2 regions of the Streptomyces sp. NPDC088157 genome follow, and region 2 is predicted to be linked to the other one. Evidence: riboswitches for the same ligand, from Rfam matches in the RefSeq annotation. Region 2 holds a riboswitch; the other holds the start of a gene.
What was found. A riboswitch is a leader RNA that binds a small molecule or an ion and turns the genes downstream of it on or off. The one in region 2 is predicted to bind cyclic di-AMP.
Positions count from the first base shown of each region.

Region 1: it holds a riboswitch for cyclic di-AMP, as region 2 does, so the genes downstream of both, ACIPFH_RS27405 (transglycosylase family protein) here and ACIPFH_RS24000 (M23 family metallopeptidase) in region 2, are expected to answer to the same signal.

Region 1 covers NZ_JBIUSU010000007.1:98,594-105,613, forward strand. Annotated here, with positions in the region: gene ACIPFH_RS27395 (septum formation initiator family protein) at 1-411, opposite strand, end outside; gene eno (phosphopyruvate hydratase) at 551-1,843, opposite strand; gene ACIPFH_RS27405 (transglycosylase family protein) at 2,187-2,903, opposite strand; cyclic di-AMP (ydaO/yuaA leader) riboswitch at 2,907-3,094, opposite strand; gene ACIPFH_RS27410 (transglycosylase family protein) at 3,300-4,334, opposite strand; gene ACIPFH_RS27415 (cytochrome P450) at 4,540-5,835, opposite strand; gene ACIPFH_RS27420 (nucleoside triphosphate pyrophosphohydrolase) at 6,262-7,020, opposite strand, start outside.
Region 2 covers NZ_JBIUSU010000005.1:851,863-858,882, reverse strand. Annotated here, with positions in the region: gene ACIPFH_RS24005 (PrsW family glutamic-type intramembrane protease) at 1-509, shown strand, start outside; gene ACIPFH_RS24000 (M23 family metallopeptidase) at 664-1,686, opposite strand; cyclic di-AMP (ydaO/yuaA leader) riboswitch at 1,694-1,862, opposite strand; tRNA gene ACIPFH_RS23995 (tRNA-Met) at 2,187-2,260, opposite strand; gene ACIPFH_RS23990 (dihydrofolate reductase family protein) at 2,343-3,470, opposite strand; gene ACIPFH_RS23985 (MarR family winged helix-turn-helix transcriptional regulator) at 3,612-4,136, shown strand; gene ribA (GTP cyclohydrolase II) at 4,370-5,011, shown strand; gene ACIPFH_RS23975 (hypothetical protein) at 5,358-5,717, shown strand; gene ACIPFH_RS23970 (hypothetical protein) at 6,137-6,946, shown strand; gene ACIPFH_RS23965 (hypothetical protein) at 7,014-7,020, shown strand, end outside.

The DNA.
Region 1 (7,020 bases), on a different contig from region 2:
CGCCCCGAGGTCGACCCGGGACTTCTTCGCCGCGTCCGGGTCGATCACCACGAAGCCGGTCTCCCCCGGCAACACGTAATGCAGCCGCTCCCGGATCTGCTGCTCGGCGTAGGCGTCGTCCTGCCAGCGCGCCTTGAGGTCGCGCAGCTGCTCGACGCGCTCGCTGGCCTGTCGCTTCTCGCGCTCCAGGTCGGCGATCCGGGCGCGCTGGGAGACGTACTGGCGCATCGGGTACGCCAGGGCCACGATCAGCGTGCACAGGACCATCGCGAGGAGCGCGGCGCGACCGGTGAGCCGGGAGCGGCGCGCCTGGCGCTTCGTCTGGGAGCGGTAGACCCGGGCCGCGGTCTGCTCGCCGAGCAGCTTGATCCTGGTCGCGGTGGAGAAACGGTCCCGGTCCTTCACGGCCACTGTTTCCGCCTCCCGTCTCACACGTGCGTACGTCCCCGCACACGGTACGGGACCGGGTACGGGGACGTACGTACGACTGGCTAGGGCTTGACCCGGTAGGGGTCGACCAGCAGGGCCGGATCAGCCCTTGCCGTGCTGATCAGTTCGCGGAGCGAAACCGCGGGAAGGCGGAGCGGCCGGCGTACACCGCGGCGTCGTCGAGGATCTCCTCGATGCGCAGCAGCTGGTTGTACTTGGCGACGCGGTCCGAGCGGGCCGGGGCGCCGGTCTTGATCTGACCGCAGTTCACCGCGACGGCGAGGTCGGCGATGGTGACGTCCTCGGTCTCGCCGGAGCGGTGGGACATCATGCACTTGAAGCCGTTGCGCTGGGCCATCTCGACGGCGTCCAGGGTCTCGGTCAGCGAACCGATCTGGTTGACCTTGACGAGCAGGGCGTTGGCGGAGCCCTCCTCGATGCCGCGGGCCAGACGCTCGGGGTTGGTGACGAAGAGGTCGTCGCCGACGATCTGGACCTTGTCGCCCAGCTTGTCGGTGATGACCTTCCAGCCGGCCCAGTCGTCCTCGTACAGCGGGTCCTCGATGGAGACGAGCGGGTACGCGGAGACGAGCTCCTCGTAGTACTCGGTCATCTCGGCGGCCGAGCGGGACTTGCCCTCGAACTCGTACTTGCCGTCCTTGTAGAACTCGGACGCGGCGACGTCGAGCGCGAGCGCGATCTGCTCGCCGGGGATGTAACCGGCCTGCTGGATGGCCTCGATGATGAGGTCGAGCGCGGCGCGGTTGGACTCCAGGTTCGGGGCGAAGCCGCCCTCGTCGCCGAGGCCGGTGGACAGACCCTTGGTCTTCAGCACCTTCTTGAGGGTGTGGTAGACCTCGGCGCCCCAGCGCAGGGCCTCGGAGAAGGACTCCGCGCCGATCGGGGCGATCATGAACTCCTGGATGTCCACGTTGGAGTCGGCGTGCGAGCCGCCGTTCAGGATGTTCATCATCGGAACGGGCAGCAGGTGCGCGTTCGGGCCGCCCAGGTAGCGGAACAGCGGCAGGTCGCTGGCCTCGGAGGCGGCGTGGGCGACGGCGAGCGAGACGCCGAGGATGGCGTTGGCGCCGAGCGAGCCCTTGTTGTCGGTGGCGTCCAGGTCGAACATGGCCTGGTCGATCAGGCGCTGCTCGGTGGCGTCGTAGCCGACGAGCTCCGGGCCGATCTGCTCGATGACGGCGAGGACGGCCTTCTCGACACCCTTGCCGTGGTAACGGTTGGGGTCACCGTCGCGGAGCTCGATGGCCTCGAAGGCACCGGTGGAGGCGCCGGACGGAACGGCGGCACGACCCGTGCTGCCGTCGTCGAGGCCGACCTCGACCTCGACCGTGGGGTTGCCTCGGGAGTCCAGGATTTCCCGGGCTACGACGACGTCGATGGACGGCACGAGCATCTCCTTCTTGGGATGTGACGCTGGTTGTGCGGGGCTCAGGGGATCTTGACGAGTCCTTGCCGAGCCTTGCGACTAGAGCCTAACCGCCCCGGGGCCGTCGGCAGCCGACCGACCGTCCCGTGGACAGACAGACGGTACCTATTGTTTCCGTCCGGAACAAAGGGGGTGGCCGAGAAAGACCGACGGAAAGTGGCGAAGGGGCAAAGAGAAACCCCGCTCCGGTGCGTACGGGGGAACACGTACCGGAGCGGGGAGCCCGTGGGGACGGGGGGTCACCCTCACGAGGTCTTCAGTGTGCCGACCTCGGACATGAGGGCGCTGTGGCTTCTCTGGGGGCCGGGTGTCACTTCAGGTGCAGCTGCTGGCCCGGGTAGATCAGGTCCGCGTCCGTGACGATGTCCTTGTTCAGCTGGAACAGCTTCTGCCAGCCACCCTTGACCTCGTGCTTCTCGGCGATGGAGCTGAGGGTGTCGCCCTTGACGACCTTGTACTCGCCGTCGCCCTTCTTGACCTTCTTGCCGGTCGGCGTGGTGACCGTCTTGGAGGCGGCCGGGCGGTCGGTCGAGCGGGAGGCGCCCTGCTCCTCGGTCGAGCGGGTGCTGGTGCTGCCGCTGTTCGACGAGCCGGAGGAGCCGGAGGAGTCGGACGAACCGGAGCTCGAGGAGCCGGCGTCGCCGCCGTTGTAGGCCGCGCCGGACAGGCCGGTGCCGCAGACCGGCCAGGCACCCTTGCCCTGGCCCGCGAGGACCTTCTCGCCGATGGCTATCTGCTGGGACTTGGAGGCCTCGTTGGCCTGCCCGGCGTACTGCGTGCCGCCGTACGCGGCCCAGGTCGAGGCCGAGAACTGAAGGCCGCCGTAGTAGCCGTTGCCGGTGTTGATGGACCAGTTCCCGCCGGACTCGCACTGGGCGACGGCGTCCCACTCGGAGGTGGTGGCGGCGGAGGCGTTGCCGGCCGCCATCAGCGGGGCGGCGATGGCGACACCGGTGACGCCGGCGAGCGTGGCGACGCGGGTGGCCTTGGAGGGACGGCGGTGCTTGCCCTTACCGGAAAACAGCATGGTGGATCCCCTCACCGACGCCTGCGAGGTGAGCTGTCGGGTTCGGGCCGTGTGAGTTGCCCGGCCACTCCTCACCCACCGGAGAACTGCTCCGTGGGAGGGCGTGGCTTCACCCCAAGCCGTTCCGGTCGACCACCCCGGCGCGGCACTTACCTTGGGTCCCCCGCTCCTGCCTGCGGCGCTTGACGCGACGACTGTTCCCGGGCTGTCGCTGGCAGGATTCGGCGTTGCGACGGCCGGGGCTCGGGTTGCCGAGCGGCCTCGACCGTAGACACGCGATCGACGGAATTTCAAAGACGATCAGGGCTTCTGAGACTCATCCCACACTTTCACCAAAGCGGACATTCGGTGCGAAGCGTGACGTGAACTCCCGCTGTTTTTCTTGGGCTTTGCGCCCTATTCCACCCCTGTGTCGAGGGTCTGACCGGGGGTGATGTTGCTCGGGTCGGCACCGATGAGGTCCCTGTTCTCGGCGTAGAGGGCGCGCCATCCGCCGTCGAGGCCAAGGGAGTCGGCGATGGACTCCAGGGAGTCGCCCTGCTGGACGAGGTAGGTGGCCGCGGCGTGCCGACCGGCGGACGCGGCGGTGGCGCCGTCCACGGCGGTGTCGGTCGCGCTCTTGGGCGCGGCCTCGTCGGCGGTCGCACCGCGATGGCGGCCGGAACCCAGGGAGCTGGTGTCGACGAGGCTCCAAGAGCCCGCCTCTTGCTCCGAATTGTCCGAGTCATCCACTTTCGGGGATGTGGTGGCCGAACCGTCGCCCGCCTGCCCGTCACCCTGCTTGCCAGAACCGCCGGACGCCCCGGAGTCATCGGTGGCGGCGGAGGAAGAGGACGAAGGGGATGAAGCGGACGCCGAGGGTGAACTGGAGGAATCGGCGGACGAGTCGGATGAGTCGGACGACCCGGTCGAGGTGCCATCGCCGCTCGACGAGCCCGAGGAGCCCGAAGATCCGGACAACCCCCTGGACAGGTCGGACAATCCGGAAGACCCGGATGAGTCGGACGAGTCGGACGAGCCGCCCGCCACGCCGGTGTCCACGCTCAGCGCGCCGTTCTCCTTGGTGAGCCCGGAAGTCAGCCCGCAGGTACCCCACGCGCCGATCCCCTCGGCCGCGAGCACCTTCTGCGCGACGGCGATCTGCTGGTTGCGGCTGGCCAGATCGGGGCTCGCCGCGTAGTCGAGGCCGCCGTACGTCTCCCAGTCCTTCTGGGACAGGCTCAGACCGCCGTACTCGCCGTCACCCTGGTCGGCACTCCACGAGCCGCCGGTCTCGCACTGCGCCACCTTGTCCCACACCGTGCCGTCGGCGGCGCTCGCGCCGGAGGCGGCGAGCAGCGGGATGGCGATGGCGGAACCCGTCACTCCGGCCGCGACAAGGAGGGCCGGGGCCTGGCGGGGGCGACGGTGACGACCGTTCCCGGAGAGCATGCGAGGGGCCTTTCTCTGGACAGCACTGACCGGCGCGGCGGGTTGGACCGATGCGTCGCGCTGACGAGAGAACGTATAGGCAGACGATCACTTGTCACAAGTTAATGCCGCGCAGATCACGTGAAGATCACAGAGTTGAGGGCTGGTCACCTTTACTCCGCCGAACGGTCACACTCCGGCTGACATTCAGTCAGAGTCTCATCGGTTATGACCTGGAATGCACCGGAGTGAACTCCACCGGCAGCGTCCGCAGCCCGCGCATGATGAGCCCGCCGCGCCATCTCAACTCGGCCGGATCCACGGCCAGTCGGAGGTCGGGCAGACGGGTGAGGAGAGTGGCCAGCGCGGTCTGGCCCTCCAGCCGGGCCAACGGGGCTCCCAGGCAGTAGTGGATACCGTGGCCGTAGCCGAGGTGCTGGTTGTCGCGGCGGGAGAGGTCGAGGGTGTCGGGGTCCGGGAAGCGGGCCGGGTCACGGTCGGCGGCCGCCAGGACGACGAGGACCGGGTCGCCGGGCGCGATGTCCTGTCCGCCGATGCTGAGCGGCTCGGTGGCGAACCGCCACGTGGCGAGCTCCACGGGGCCGTCGTAGCGCAGGAGTTCCTCGACTCCGGTCTCCAGGAGGGTGCGGTCGCCGCCGTCCTCGGTGAGCGACCGCTGGAGGCGTTCACGCTGCTCGGGGTGGGTGAGGAGGGCGTACGTGCCGTTGCCGATGAGATTGACGGTGGTCTCGAAGCCGGCGAACAGCAGGATGAAGGCCATGGCGGCGGCCTCGTTCTCGGTGAGGTGCTCGCCGTGGTCGGAGGCGCGGATCAGGCCGGAGATGAGGTCCTCGCCGGGAACCGGCTCGGCCGGGAGCTCCTCGCGCTTGCGGTGGATGAGCTCCAGCAGATATCCGCGCATCTTCTTCACCGACCGCGCGACTCCGCCCCTGGGGCCCCCGCCGTGCCGGATCATCATCCCGGCCCAGTCGCGGAAGTCGTCCTGGTCCTCGCGGGGGACGCCCAGCAGGTCGCAGATCGCGTAGATGGGGAGCGGAAAGGCGAAGTCGTGAATGAGGTCGGCCTCGCCCTCCTCGGCGAACCGGTCGATGAGGTCGTCCGTCAGTTCCTGGACCCGGGACGAGAACTCGGCGACCCGGCGGGGCGTGAAGGCCTTGCTGACGAGCCGTCGCAGTCGGGTGTGGTCCGGCGGGTCGATGTTGAGCAGATGCGTCATCAGCTCGGCCTTGCGCTCGCCGGGGATGCCGGTCTTGCCCTTGGCGTGCGCCGGTTCGTCGTGGTGAGCGGGGTTCTTGGAGAGTCGCTGGTCGGCGAGGGCCTGTTTCGCGTCGGCGTGACGGGTGACCAGCCAGGCCTCCACACCGCTGGGCAGCACGGTGCGGTGCACGGGGGCGTGCTCACGCAGCCAGGCGTAGGCGGGGTAGGGGTCGGTGGCGAATTCCCAGGTGAAGAGGTCGGGGGCGGGCGGGACATCGGTCGAGGGGCGGGGCTGGTTGGTCACTCCCCGAACGGTAGCGGGCTCCCCGGCAACACCGACACGGCGACCTCCGAGCTCCACGAGGGACTGGCGGGGCGGAGCCGGACGGGCTCTGACGCGGCGGGGCCGGACGGGCGCAGGCGCGGCGGGGCCGGACGGGCGCAGGCGCGGCGGGGCCGGACGGGCGCAGGCGGGGCGGAGTCACGACAGGCTCTGGCGGGACGGAGGCACGACAGGCGCAGGCTGCGAGACGGCCTCCGGCCGGACGGGATGCCCGAGAGCCCCCGCTCGGCCTTCGACTGGACAGGGGGTCCGAGAGGCCCCGCTCGGCCTCCGGCCGGGAGGGGTGCCAGAGAGGCCCCGCGCGCCTCCGGCCGGACAGGGTGCCCGAGGGGCCCCGCGCGGCCTCCGGCCGGGCAGGGGGTCCGACGGTCTGACCAGGGGCTTGCCCTACTGCCCCTCGCCCCCCTCCGCGGTCCGGATGGCGTCCCGGTACGTCCGGGCCGCTGCCCGGAGTGCCGCCTCCGGGTCTATGCCCTCCGATTCGGCGCGCGCCGCCAGGGCCAGCAGGTCGTACCCGATGCCCTCGGCCGCGGGCATCGGCACCTCCAGCCGCGCCGTCCGGGCCCGGGACACCAGTTTCGCCGCGAGGGCCAGTGCGGGCTGGTGCAGGGGGACGCCGTCCGTCACGGACTCCCGCCGCTTCTCCGCCGCCTTCGTGCGGAGCCAGTGCTCCTTCACCTCCTCCGGCGTCGTGGCCGTGGCGTCGCCGAAGACATGGGGGTGGCGGTGGATGAGCTTGGCGACGATCGTGCCCGCGACGTCGTCGACCGAGAAGGGCGACTCCTCGTCCTCCTCGGCGATACGGGCGTGGAAGACGACCTGGAGCAGGACGTCGCCCAGCTCCTCGCGGAGTTCGTCGCGGTCGCCGTCCTCGATCGCCTCGACCAGTTCGTACGACTCCTCGACCGCGTACTTCGCCAGTCCCCTGTGGGTCTGCCGGGAGGACCACGGGCACTCGGCGCGGATACGGTCCATGACCTGGACGAGGTCGAGGAGCCGGGCGCCGGGGAGGTCGTAGGAGGCGGGGAGCAGTTCCAGCTCGGGCATCGACACCCGCCCGGAGCCGGCCAGGCGGGCCAGCCCGTCCGTGAGGGCCGGTTCACCCTCGCCGGTGGCCACGACCACGACCGTGCGGCCGCCGGCGCA
Region 2 (7,020 bases):
CCCGGGAGTACGCCGGCCGCCACCTGGGCAAGTCCGCGGAGCGGGAGGTGGCGCGCTACGAGGCGTACGCGACGTCCCTCGCGTTCCTGCGGCACCGCGGCCGCCGGGGACGGGCGAACGCCGACTTCCTGGTACGCGAACGAGAGCTGCTCAACGAGCTGTGGCGGCGCAAGGACGTCGCCCGCCCCGCGCTGGACCACGCGGCCCGGATGACGGCCCCGCCGGTACGGGTGGTCGCGCCGCCCTGGCCCATGCACGGCGTGTACGGGTACGGGCCCGGACCTGCGTACGGCCAGGGACAGACGTACGGGCCGGGACCGGGGCCCGCCCAGGGTCACGGCGGCGGATCCGGGTACCAGGCGGGGGCGGGGCCGGTGTACGGGGCCCCGACAGGGCCGGTCCACGGGTACGGGAACCCGGCAGGGCCGGTCCACGGGTACGGGAACCCGGCAGGACACACCTACGGGTACCCGACCGGGCCGTATCCCGCCTCCCGCCCGCACCCGTAGGCCGCGACGGACCGCCCGCGCCAGGAGCCGCGAGGCATCACCCGCACCGAACGAATCTTCCGCACCGGTGGGCCGCGACAGACCGGCAGCCCTGACGCGGGTTCTCCTCGTCAGGGCTGCGGGGTGGATCAGTGTGTCCTGAGGGACGGACGGCTCAGGGGTTGAGGCCCTTGCCGCGCAGCCACGCCGCCGGGTCGATGCCGTCGGCGCTGCCGCCCGGGTGGACCTCGAGGTGGAGGTGGGCCCCGGTGACGTTCCCGGTCGCGCCCACCCGGCCGATGACGTCACCGGTGGCGACCTTCTGGCCGACACTGACGCTGATCGACGACTGGTGGCAGAACCACAGCTCGGTGCCGTCGTCCAGGGTCAGGATGGTGCGGTAGCCGTAGGAACCGGCCCAGCCGGCCTCGGTGATGGTGCCGCTGTGGACGGCCTTGATGAGCGTGCCCGTGGGCGCGGCGAAGTCGAGCCCCGTGTGGTAGCCGGAGGACCAGAGGGATCCGGCCTGGCCGAAGGTCGAGGTGATGGTGTACGAGGAGGTCGGCAGCGTGTACTGCTTGGCCAGCTCGGCCAGGCGCGCGGCCTCGGCCTTGGCGGCGGCTTCCTCGGCGGCCTTCTTCTTCGCGGCGGCGGCCTTGGCCTCCGCCTCCTTCTGGGCCTGGGCGACGGCGTCGGCCTCGGCCTTGGCCGCCGCGGCGAGAGCCTTGACCTCGACCTGGGACTGCTGCGACTCGGCCTGCGCCATGATCCGGCTGCGCAGGGCCTCACCGGCGTCGGCGACGCTCTCGTCGGTGTCCACGGCGGCTTCGGACCCGAAGCCGGCGAGGGCCGGCGCGGCTTCCTGGACGGGTTCGTCGTCGGAGATGAGCGAGCCCACGTTGGGCAGGTCCGGCATCGAGATGGAGACCGGGGCCTTGCCGGTGTTGGCGCTGGCCATGCCGCCCGCGCTGACGGCGGCTATGACGCCGACGCCGAGGACGGTGGAGCTGCGGGCGAATCCGCCGCCGCGCTGCTTGGCGACACGGTGCTTGCCGCGTACCGGGCGAATGGAGTCCGCGGTGGGGTTCCACTCCTCCCAGGGGCCCTCGTCGGTGCGGTAGCCGCCGTAGCCGAAGGTCTCGGTGGGCAGCTGGGCCGGCGCGTGCGGGGCCTCGGGGGCAGGCGGGTTGGACGCCACGCGGGCGTGCTCCTTTCCTTCCGTCGCCTACCGGGTTAGCTGACGGGTTCGGAGCGGGAAGGTCTCCTACGCGCGTATACCGGACGTGGACTCTGCGAGCTCACGACGGCTTCCGCGTGATTCACCCCAAGGTGATGGTTCCCCGGTTCCCTTGCGGGATTCGGCACGTGCCGCACGGAGCCGACTCTTGTGTCGGCTGGGACGACCGCGCTGCGTTATCGAACGTTAATAGACACGGGGGCGGGATTCCAAGCTGTTCTGCTTGATCAACAACTTTTCCGGCCTGGACTTTCGGCCCACCAGTGGTGAAAAACGGGCGAGTTGACCGCGTGCCGACCGCGCCTCGACATACCCCGGAAACGCATCAGCAGTCACACAGGTTTTGATGGTGACTCAGTCGTTATGCGCTGGGCGGTCATCCGGTCACCAAGAGTGAGGGAGTGGTCGGTGAACGCACCGAAGGCCGGAACCCTTTCGGATTCCGGCCTTCGGCCTATCAGTAGCGGGGACAGGATTTGAACCTGCGACCTCTGGGTTATGAGCCCAGCGAGCTACCGAGCTGCTCCACCCCGCGGCGATGAACACAACTGTACGCCATCAGCGGGTCGGAAAGCACATCGGTTGATCAGTGGGGCCTCGGCGGGGCCTCGGCGGGCTCAGAGGAGGTGACGGTTGGGGCCCTTCGCCCGCTCCTCGTACCCCGGGAGCACAAGGACGTCGACGCCCTGGGCCGTCAGCAGACCGGTGCCGTCCGCGTCCGTGACGAAGGTGTTCGGTTCGCGCCAGGCCGTGACCACCCTGCGCACGCCCGCGTCGAGGATGAGCCGGGCGCAGGGGGCCGGACGGGAGGAACGGCGGGCGCACGGTTCGAGGCTGCTGTAGACGGTGGCCGTGGGGAGGCGGGGGTCGGCGGGGTCGAGTTTGGCGAGGGCGGCCTCCTCGGCGTGCACGACCGGGTCGTCGCCCTCGCGCGAGTGGCCGCGCGCCAGCTCCGTGCCGTCGGCGGCCACGATCACCGCACCGACGCTGAAGGCGGTCCGCGACGGCGGACAGTCGGCCGCGAGCGCGCAGGCCAGGGCGAGCCAGTGCCGGTCGGCCGCGACGGGCAGCGGTCCGGCGCCGGGGGCGGTGGGCTCGTAGCGGTTCAGGACGACGTCCTCGATGCGCCGGGTCTCCACCAGGCGCAGCCGTCCGCCCTGGTAGCCGCCCGGCCCGAAGAGCCGGGGCGCACGCGGGTCTCCGACGAACAGCGGGGCGAGGACGAGCTGGAGTTCGTCGGCGAGGCCCTGCCGGAGCAGCTGGGTGTGGACGGTTCCACCGCCCTCGACCATGAGGCGCCGTACGCCGCGCACGTCGTGGAGGTGTTCGAGGAGGCGGCGCCAGTCCAGTTCGGGTCCGAGCGGGACCGCCTCGGCCGCGATGCCGAGCGCCCGGATCCGTTCGGCGCCCTTCTCCGTCGTGTACACGGCCTTCTCGCCGCCCGTGTGCCAGAAGTTCGCCGCCGGGTCGAGCTCGCCGGAGGCGCTGACGGTGACCTTGAGGGGGTACGGCGGCAGTCCGGCGGCCACCCGGGCGGCGCGGCGCTCCGGGGAGTTCACAAGGAGCCGGGGATTGTCGGCGCGGATGGTGCCGGCGCCGATGAGGATCGCGTCGACGGAGGCCCGTACCTCGTCGACGCGGTCGAAGTCGGCGCGGCCGGAGAGGAGCAGGCGCTCGGGCGTGGTGTCGTCCAGGTAGCCGTCGAGGGACACGGCGGCGGACAGCAGGACGTACGGGTACGGCATCGACGCGACTCCCCGGGCTGGGTCCGACGGCGGCCTGACGCGGTCCGACGTGCCTCGACGCGGTCCGGTCGCCGGTCCGACGGTGGTGGTCTTGGTTCAAGTGGTCTTGGTTCAAGTTTGAAACAAACCTACACTGGGCGCATGACGACTCGCTGGCTCACCCCCGAGGAGCAGCGCGCCTGGCGCGCCTACGTGGCCGGCTACCTCCTCCTCGAGGACGCGATCGACCGGCAGCTCCAGCAGGAGGCCGGCATGCCCCACCTGTACTACTCCATCCTCGCCAACCTCTCCGAGACAACGGAGCGGCGGCTGCGGATGACCGACCTCGCGGAGCGGCTGAAGATCACCCGCAGCCGGCTGACCTACGCGGTGTCCCGGCTGGAGAAGGACGGGCTGCTGCGACGTGAGGAGTGCCGGTGGGACAAGCGCGGGAGCGTGGCGGTCCTGACGGACGAGGGCATGACGGTCCTGGAGAGCGTGGCGCCCGGCCATGTCGAGACGGTCCGCGCCTCCCTCTTCGACCGGCTCACCCCCGAGCAGGTGGGCCAGCTGGAGGATATCTTCACGCAGGTCGCGCGCGGGTTGCAGGAGAACGACGAAGGCGAGGCGGCACCCGAGGACCTCCCGTGGCGCCGGCGCTCCTCGCCCTGCTCCGGAACCCCGTGACCGCGACCCGGCGAACCGCAACCTCGCGAGCCGCGGCGGCGGGCGCGCGAGCCTCGGCCCCCCGGAACCCAGCCGCTGGCGTACGAGCCGCATCGTCGTGAGCCGCACCACAAAGCAGTTGCTTCAAATTTCAAGCATGCGGTAGGGTCTCGAATCGTTGGATCTGCTTCAAATCTGAAGCACAGGGCGGCCCGGCGTCGCTCTGTCACCGTCCTCCGGACCCGGGAGACCGCATGCCCGACACCCCCGCCGCCACCCCGCGCGCCCGCGTCCGCGTACCGCTGCGCTTCCCCGACGGCTACTCCGTCGACGCCGAACTCGTCACCTTCCACGGCCTCACCGACGGCCAGGAGCACGTCGCCGTCGTCCTCGGCGAGTCGGCGCCCGGTGCCACCCCGCTGGTCCGGCTGCACTCCGAGTGCCTGACCGGTGACGTCTTCGGCTCCGCCCGCTGCGACTGCGGGCCGCAGCTGCGCGAGGCGGTCGAGCGCATAGCCGGCACCGGCGGCGTCCTGCTCTACCTCCGCCAGGAGGGCCGCGGCATCGGCCTCTACAACAAGCTCGACGCGTACGCCCTCCAGGACCAGGGCCTGGACACCTACGAGGCGAACGCCGCGCTCGGCCTGCCCGAGGACGACCGGGACTACACGGCCGCCGCCCAGATGCTGCGCGCCCTGGGCATCACGGGCCTGGACCTGCTGTCCAACAACCCCGACAAGGCCGACCAGCTGCGGGACCTGGGCATCGACGTCCAGGACCGGGTCCCGACGGGCGTCTTCACGACCCCGCACAACGTCCGCTACCTGCGCGCCAAGGTCCTCCAGACCCAGCACACGCTGCCGCTCGCGGACCTCACCGGGCTGAACGTGGGCTGACCGCCGACGGCCCGAACGGGCCGTCCAGCGCGGCCCACTGGAGCAGCATGACGTGCTCGGTCATCGGCGGCCTGCGGCGGGCGCCGTGAAACGTCGACGGCACGGGCGTCCCGGGCTTCGGGGACCTCACGGACGTCGACGAGGTCGGCGAGGTCCGTGAGGTCGGCGTAGGTCCGGTTGCCCCGGGCGCGGGCCCGCTCGACCATCCGGTCCGCCCCCTCCGACGGGCCCCCGATGCGCGGGACCGCGTCACAGCGGTCAGAATGTTCACGAGGGGCCGGAAAACGCCACCTCGCCCTCGACCCTCGGGTCCGCTCGGGCGTGCCGGTACATAGAATCCGATCTCATGCCGAAGCCTGACGAGCTGATCGTTGCCCTCGCCACTCTCGTGGAGTCCGGGCAGAGCAATCAGATGCCCCTGACCGTGGTCACCGGTGGTGCCGTCATCACCGGTCGACTGGCCCCCGAGGCCATGTGGCGGCAGAGGGTGTCGGAGGTGCTGACGAACTCCGCCCAGCTGGGCGATTTCTCCGCCGTCTTCGACACCTCCGCGAAGAACGAGGGACCGCCCACACACCTGCACTTCCACGTCGCCCGGATCCTGCAGGGCACGGTGGGGATCCCGGAGACGGGCGGGATGTACCGCGTGGCGATCGAGGACGTCAGCGCCTGGACCATCGGCGACTTCAGCTACTCGGACCACTGACCCACCGTCGCACCGGATGATCACGAACGCCCCCGGCTCAACCACTCCTGAGCCGGGTGCGTTTCGGTAGGCCCTGTGGGATTCGAGCCCACAACCAATGGGTTAAAAGTCCTGGTAGGGCTGTGGTGGGTGGTTCCGGATACTGAACCGGTCTCCGGAAATGCCTCTTCCGGGAAGCTCCTTCCCTCGTGTCACTGCAGGTCCCGGTGACCGTGAGGACGCATTCCCGCTCGCGGCCGGCGCCGGCTCGCGCCCTACTGGGCGCCCTAGTGGCTGAACCAGGCGCGCGACCTCCCCGATGCCGAGGCGGTGAGCGCCAGCGGTCAATTTGGGCAAGACGGAGACAGTGATGCCATGGCCCTTGCCATAATCGCGGCAAGAGGACGAATCCGGGGGGGTTGATGGCAGACGTTGTCGCAGTGCACGGCATTCTCGCCAACAGGTCGAGCCGCGAAGAGATGCACGATTCCTGGCTGGCCGCTCTGCGTGAGGGCTTGTGGAACGTGCGGTTCCCCGAAGTCGAAGATCTCACGCTCGAATGCGCGTTTTACGGGCACCTGTACAACGACGGCAAGGCAGGCCTCGCTTGGCAGTACGAGGTCGGAGATCTGACGTCCGATCTGGAAGAGGATCTCCTGGCCGACCTGGCCGACGGCGTCGACGACCCTTCGCGCGACATGGCGGGCAAGGCGGGATACGCGCCGCGGAGCGTGCAGTGGGCGATTGATTTGCTTCAGTCACGCAAGTTCCTCGGCGGCACGGTCGGCGCGATCATCGGTTTCATCAAGCAGGTGGCCCGCTATCTGCGGGACACGGAATTCAAGAAGCTGGTGCGCGCCGAGTTCAGCGCCGCCATGGAGACGCAGCCCCGCCTGGTGATCGCTCACTCGCTGGGCAGCGTCGTGGCCTACGACTGGCTGAGATCGCACCCGGCGACATCCGCGTCGACTCTGATCACCCTCGGCTCGCCCCTGGGGCTCCGCCCCATTCTCCGCGAGTTACATCCGCACATCGACGCCTGTCAGGCCCCCTGGCCCGTCGGCATCGACACCTGGGTCAACGTCGCCGCGAAAGAAGACGTCGTCGCCACGGTCAAGAAGCTGGACGGACTGTTCGCAGGGAAAATCCGCGACCTTCCCGCGTCCAACTCCCGTGCCACCGCCCATGACGCCGGCGCCTACTTGAAGAACGTCCGCACCGCCCAGTCAGCAAAGGCAGCTCTTGGCTGACCACACGGGGTACTTCTGCATTTCCGGGCGCCCGACCTACGGCGGATCGTTCGAGGACCTGAAGAAATTGCCGG